Linked DNA regions of Caldimonas thermodepolymerans. The protein of the gene in region 1 interacts with the protein of each later gene in a pairwise test. Links are inferred from orthologs where the notes say so. Each region holds a gene or a part of one and is shown on either strand. Other genes may lie near its edges.

Evidence for each region.
Region 2: the proteins of pheT (region 1) and secD interact in binary tests that used the Escherichia coli proteins (3 or more experiments, as listed by UniProt). The link is inferred for Caldimonas thermodepolymerans from one-to-one orthologs.

Annotation. Positions count from the first base shown.
Region 1 is NZ_CP064338.1:1,768,623-1,771,946, reverse strand. The notes cover bases 310-3,321. They hold pheT (phenylalanine--tRNA ligase subunit beta), read right to left. Parts: upstream 3,019-3,321; coding sequence 601-3,018; downstream 310-600. Other genes in these bases: IS481_RS08295 (phenylalanine--tRNA ligase subunit alpha), read right to left, coding at 3,036-3,321; IS481_RS08305 (integration host factor subunit alpha), read right to left, coding at 310-584. Outside these bases: IS481_RS08310 (MerR family transcriptional regulator), read right to left, coding at 1-207; more of IS481_RS08305, read right to left, coding at 243-309; more of IS481_RS08295, read right to left, coding at 3,322-3,324.
Region 2 is NZ_CP064338.1:431,648-434,869, forward strand. Bases 143-3,052 are described here. They hold secD (protein translocase subunit SecD), read left to right. Parts: upstream 143-612; coding sequence 613-2,493; downstream 2,494-3,052. Other genes in these bases: yajC (preprotein translocase subunit YajC), read left to right, coding at 207-530; secF (protein translocase subunit SecF), read left to right, coding at 2,536-3,052. In the rest of the region: IS481_RS02110 (XdhC family protein), read left to right, coding at 1-100; more of secF, read left to right, coding at 3,053-3,222. UniProt on the Escherichia coli protein: Part of the Sec protein translocase complex. Interacts with the SecYEG preprotein conducting channel. SecDF uses the proton motive force (PMF) to complete protein translocation after the ATP-dependent function of SecA.

The DNA.
Region 1 (3,324 bases):
TTCGTAGAGCAGTTCGCGGATGCGCCGGATCAGCAGCACCTCGTGGTGCTGGTAGTAGCGCCGGTTGCCCCGGCGCTTCATCGGCTTGAGCTGCGTGAACTCCTGCTCCCAGTAACGAAGCACGTACGGCTTGACGCCACACAGCTCGCTGACCTCACCGATGGTGAAGTAGCGTTTGGCAGGAATGGCGGGGAGCGTTTTCTCCACTGAAATCAACGAGATCGAGCAAGGATGCTAAGACTTTACTCGAAGTCGTCACCGGCGGGAATGTCGCCTTGCACGACCGCCTTCAGCTTGTGGCTGGCGTGAAAGGTGACCACGTTGCGCGCCTTGATCGGGATCGCCTCCCCGGTGCGGGGGTTGCGCCCCGGCCGGGGCGCCTTGCGCCGGATCTGGAAGTTGCCGAACCCGGACAGCTTCACGTCCTCGCCCTGGACCAAGCTGGTGTGGATGATCTCGAAGAACGCCTCGACCATGTCCTTCGACTCGCGCTTGTTCAGCCCCAGTCGCTCGAACAGCAGGTCGGCCAGGTCCGCCTTGGTCAGGGTCGGCGTCTCGATCGACGGGAGTATTGCTCGGTCCATCACAGCTCCTCGAGGCTCAGCCACGCAGTCGGGCACCCAGCCGGGACACCAGTGTATCGACGATGGCCTGGATCGCGGCGTCGATGCGCTCGTCGGTCAGCGTCACGTTCTCGTCCAGCAGCTCGACCCGCAGCGCCACGCTGCGCTCGTCCAGCCCGATGTCGGCGGTCGCCGCCTTGGGCTTGTAGACGTCGAACAGGGTGACGTTGCGCACCAGCCCGCCGGTCGGCGCGGCCTGCACCGCCTCGATCAGCGCGTCGTGGCGCACCCGCTCGGAGACGATGAAGGCCAGGTCGCGCGTGACCGCCTGCAGGCGCGGGATGGGCCGGTAGGCCGGCACCGGGCGCCGCTGCAGGGCCTCGGCGTCCACCTCGAACACCACCGGCGCGTGGGCCAGCTCGTAGGCCTGGCGCCAGCGCGGGTGCAGCTCGCCGACATGGCCGACCACCTGGCCGTCCAGCTCGATCGCGGCGCAGCGCCCCGGGTGGAAGGCCGGGTGCTCGGCGGCGACGAAGCGCGGCTGCAGCGGCGCGAACAGCTGCTCCAGCTCGCCCTTGACGTCGTAGAAGTCGACCAGCCGGTCCTCCACGCCCCACTGCAGCGGCGCCGCCGGCCCGTAGGCCAGCCCGCAGACGCGCAGCGGCTGGCGCAGGCCGGCCACGGTGGTGTCGCTGTCGGCGACGCTGTCGTCGCGCAGGAACACCCGGCCCGCCTCGAACACCCGCACCCGGCTCGCCTTGCGCGCCAGGTTGAACTTCAGCACCTGCACCAGGCTGCCGATCAGCGACGAGCGCATCACGCTCAGCGAGCTGGCGATCGGGTTGAGCAGGCGGATCGGGTGGTCGTTGCCGGCGAAGTCGCGCTCCCAGCGCTCCTCGACGAAGCTGAAGTTGACCGTCTCCTGGTAGCCCAGCGCCGCGAGCGCCCGCCGCACCAGGTGCAGCCCGCGCTGCGACTCGGTGCGCACGCGCGGCTGGATCGGCCCGAGCGGCGCCGTGTCCGGCAGCTGCTGGTAGCCGATGATGCGGATCACTTCCTCGATCAGGTCTTCCTCGATCTGCAGGTCGAAGCGCCAGCTGGGCGGCGTGACGGTCAGCGTGCCGTCGCCCTCGGCGAACTCCAGGCCCAAGCGGCGGAACACGTCGGCGCACTGCGCCTGGGTGACCGGCATGCCGATCACCTTGGCGGCGCGCGCCACGCGCAGCGTCACGGGCTGGCGCTGCGGCACGTTGACGACCTGGTCGTCCATCGGGCCGGCCTCGCCGCCGCAGATCTCCAGCACCAGCTGGGAGATGCGCTCGATGTGCTCGACCGTCAGCGCCGGGTCCACCCCGCGCTCGAAGCGGTGGCCCGCCTCGGTCGAGAAGTTGTAGCGGCGCGAGCGCCCGGCCACGGCCTGCGGCCACCAGAACGCCGCCTCGACGTAGATGTTGCGGGTGTCGTCCGACACCGCGGTCGCGTCGCCCCCCATGATGCCGGCCAGCGACTCGACCTCCTTTTCGTCGGCGATCACGCCCACCTTGTCGTCCAGCTCGACGGTGTTGCCGTTGAGCAGCTTCAGGCGCTCGCCCTCGCGGCCCCAGCGCACGATCAGGCCGCCGTGGATCTTGTCGAAGTCGAAGATGTGCGACGGGCGGCCCAGCTCGAACATCACGTAGTTCGAGATGTCCACCAGCGCCGAGACCGAACGCTGCCCGCAGCGCTCCAGGCGCTCGACCATCCAGGCCGGGGTGCGCGCCTTGGGGTTGACGTTGCGGATCACGCGGCCCGAGAAGCGCCCGCACAGGTCAGGCGCCTCGATGCGCACCGGCAGGCGCGCGTCGTTGCTCACCGGCACCGGCGGGAAGGCCGGCTGCTTCAGCGGCGCGCCGGTCAGCGCCGACACCTCGCGCGCGACGCCGTAGACGCTCAGGCAGTGCGCCAGGTTGGGCGTGAGCTTGAGCGTGAACAGCACGTCGTCCAGCCTGAGGTACTCGCGCAGGTCGCGCCCCACGGGGGCGTCGTCCTCCAGGATCAGCAGGCCGCCGTGGTCGTCGGAGAGCTTGAGCTCGCGTGCCGAGCACAGCATCCCCTGGCTTTCGACGCCGCGCAGCTTGCCGAGCTTGATCCTGAACGGCTTGCCGTCCTCGCCGGGGGGCAGCTCCGCGCCCACCAGCGCGCACGGCACCTTGATGCCCGGGCGCACGTTGGGCGCGCCGCAGACGATGTTGAGGGTCTGGCCGGTGCCGGCGTCGACCTGGCAGACGTTCAGGCGGTCGGCGTTCGGGTGCTTGGCCACTTCCAGCACCTGCGCCACGACGACCTGCGAGAACGGCGGCGCGACCGGGCGCAGCTCCTCGACCTCCAGCCCTGCCATGGTCAGGACGTCGGCCAGCTCCTGCGTGCCGATCGGCGGATTGCAGAATTCACGCAACCACGATTCTGGGAATTGCATTTCGACTCCGGGGCTTCTTACTTGAACTGCGACAGGAAGCGCAGGTCACCGTCGAAGAACAGGCGCAGGTCATTGACGCCATAGCGCAGCATGGCCAGCCGGTCGATGCCGGAGCCGAAGGCAAAGCCGATGTAGCGCTCGGGGTCCAGCCCCATGTTGCGGATCACCTGCGGGTGCACCTGGCCGGAGCCCGAAACTTCCAGCCAGCGGCCCTTGAGCGGGCCGCTGTTGAACATCATGTCGATTTCGGCGCTGGGTTCCGTGAACGGGAAATAGCTCGGCCGGAAACGGATCTGCATGTCGTCG
Region 2 (3,222 bases), 1.3 Mb from region 1 along the record:
CGTGCCGCTGCCGCGCGACATGGACGTGGCCGAGGCCAAGAACCAGCGCCAGATCGCCGCCAGCGACGACCCGGTGGCCTGCGCGCTGCCGCAGCCCTGAGCGGGGCGCGGGACAACCCCCTTCCTGACGGCGGCGGCCGCCCGGCGGCGGGGCCGCCGGCGCATACAATCAACCGTTTATCCGTCGAACGTCAGGAGAGAGTTCCGTGTTTATTTCCGAAGCCTATGCACAAGCCGCGGCCGCACCGGGCGGCGCCGAGTCGACCCTCGTGAGCCTGTTGCCCCTGGTGCTGATGTTCGTGGTGCTGTACTTCATCATGATCCGGCCCCAGATGAAGCGCCAGAAGGAGCACAAGGCGATGATCGAGGCGCTCGCCAAGGGGGACGAGGTCGTGACCGCCGGCGGCCTGCTGGGCAAGGTCTCCAAGCTGGGCGACACCTACCTGCACATCGAGGTGTCCAACGGCGTGGAGCTGCAGATCCAGCGCAACGCCGTGGTGCAGGTGCTGCCCAAGGGCACGATCAAGTAATCCTTGTCCGTCTGATCCACTGCCGTCTTCGTCCGGGCGCGCCACCGTCGCGCCCGTCGTCGTCCGTGGCACGAGAGCGTTCATGAACCGATATCCGTGGTGGAAATACGCGATCATGCTGATCGCGCTGGTGGTAGGGGTCCTCTACACCCTGCCCAACTTCTTCGGCGAGGCGCCGGCCGTGCAGGTGTCCAGCGGCAAGGCCACGGTACGGGTGGACGCATCGGTCGTCGTGCGGGTCGAGCAGCTGCTGCAACAGGCCTCGATCCAGGCCGACTTCGTGCAGCTGGACGGCAATTCGGTGCGCGCACGCTTCGCCGACACCGACACCCAGATCCGTGCGCGCGACGTGCTGGAGCGCGGGCTGAACCCCGACCGCAACGATCCCGGCTACATCGTCGCGCTCAACCTGCTGTCGCGCTCGCCGCAGTGGCTCGCCTCGATCAACGCGCTGCCCATGTACCTGGGCCTGGACCTGCGCGGCGGCGTGCACTTCCTGATGCAGGTCGACATGCAGGCCGTGCTGACCAAGCGCGCCGAGGGCCTGACCAACGACGTGCGCAGCCTGCTGCGCGAGCGTGACCTGCGCCACGCGGGCGTCAACCGCGTCGGCGACGACGTCGAGGTGCGCTTCCGCGACCCGGCGGTGGCCGCCAGGGCGCTGGACCTGCTCGCGAACCAGCAGCCCGACTTCCAGTGGACCCAGGTCGCCGACGGCGATGCGGTCAAGCTGGTCGCCTCGCTCAGGCCCGAGGCGGCGCGCCGCGTGCAGGAGCAGGCACTCAAGCAGAACATCACGACGCTGCACAACCGCGTCAACGAACTCGGCACCAGCGAACCGGTGATCCAGCAGCAGGGCCTGGACCGGGTGGTGGTGCAGCTGCCCGGCGTGCAGGACACCGCCCGGGCCAAGGACATCATCGGCCGCACCGCCACGCTGGAGGTGCGCCTGGTCGACGACAGCGCCGAGGCGCTGGCCGCGGCGGCCGGCACCGGCCCGGTGCCGTTCGGCACCGAGCGCTACGTCGAGCGCGGCGGCGGCCCGCTGATCGTCAAGCGCCAGGTCATCCTGACCGGCGAGAACCTCACCGACGCCCAGGCCGGCTTCGACGAGCAGCAGCAGCCGGCGGTGCACCTGACGCTGGACGCCAAGGGCGCGCGCATCTTCCGCGACGTCACGCGCGAGAACGTCGGCAAGCGCATGGCCATCCTGCTGTTCGAGAAGGGCAAGGGCGAAGTCGTCACCGCCCCGGTCATCCGCACCGAGATCGGTGGCGGCCGGGTGCAGATCTCCGGCCGCATGACCACGCAGGAGGCCAACGACGTCGCGCTGCTGCTGCGCGCCGGCTCGCTGGCCGCGCCGATGGAGATCATCGAGGAACGCACCATCGGCCCGACGCTGGGCGCCGACAACATCGCCAAGGGCTTCGACAGCGTGATGTGGGGTTTCGTCGCGATCGTGGTGTTCATGATCGCCTACTACCTGATGTTCGGCGTGTTCTCCGCGATCGCGCTGTCGGTCAACCTGCTGCTGCTGGTGGCCGTGCTGTCGATGCTGCAGGCCACGCTGACGCTGCCGGGCATCGCGGCCATCGCGCTGACGCTGGGCATGGCGATCGACGCCAACGTGCTGATCAACGAGCGGGTGCGCGAGGAGCTGCGCAACGGCGCGGCGCCGCAGACGGCCATCCACCTCGGCTTCGAGCGCGCCTGGGCGACCATCCTGGACTCCAACGTCACGACGCTGGTGGCCGGCGTCGCGCTGCTGGCCTTCGGGTCCGGCCCGGTGCGCGGCTTCGCGGTGGTGCACTGCCTGGGCATCCTGACCTCGATGTTCTCGGCCGTGTTCTTCGCCCGCGGCCTGGTGAACCTCTGGTACGGCCGGCAGAAGAAGCTCAAGTCGGTGTCGATCGGGCAGGTCTGGCGCCCCGACGGCGGGAACGCCGCCAAGGCCGAAGGCTGATCGCGCTTCGGATCGTCCAAGACTCACGCAGAGACCCAAGCGATGGAATTCTTCCGAATCAAGCGCGACATCCCCTTCATGCGGCACGCGCTGGTGCTGAACGCGGTGTCGTTCATCACCTTCCTGGCGGCCGTGTTCTTCCTCGCCACGCGCGGCCTGCACCTGTCGATCGAGTTCACCGGCGGCACGGTGCTGGAGGTGCAGTACGCCGAAGCGGCCGACCTGCCCAAGGTGCGCCAGACCGTGGAGTCGCTGCAGCTGGGCGACGTGCAGGTGCAGAACTTCGGCACCTCGCGCGACGTGCTGATCCGCATCCCGCTGCGCGGCGAGGCCAAGCAGAGCGAGCTGGTCGGCCAGGTGTTCGGCCGCCTGTGCGCGGCCGAGGGCGGCACGGTCGGGCGGCAGGAATCCGTCACCGCGCAGGGCGAGGCGGTCAGCCGCGAGGTCTGCACGGCCGGCAGCGAGGAGCCGCTGAAGCTGCAGCGCAGCGAGTTCGTCGGCCCGCAGGTCGGCTCCGAGCTGGCCCGCGACGGCGCGCTGGCGCTGGCCGCGACCATCGCCGGCATCATGATCTACCTGGCGTTCCGCTTCGAGTGGAAGTTCGCCGTGGCCGGCATCATCGCCAACCTGCACGACGTGGTGATCATCCTCGGCTTCTTCGCGTTCTTCCAGTGGGAGTTCTCGCTGTCGGTGCTGGCCGCGGTGCTCGCGGTGCTGGGCTATTCGGTC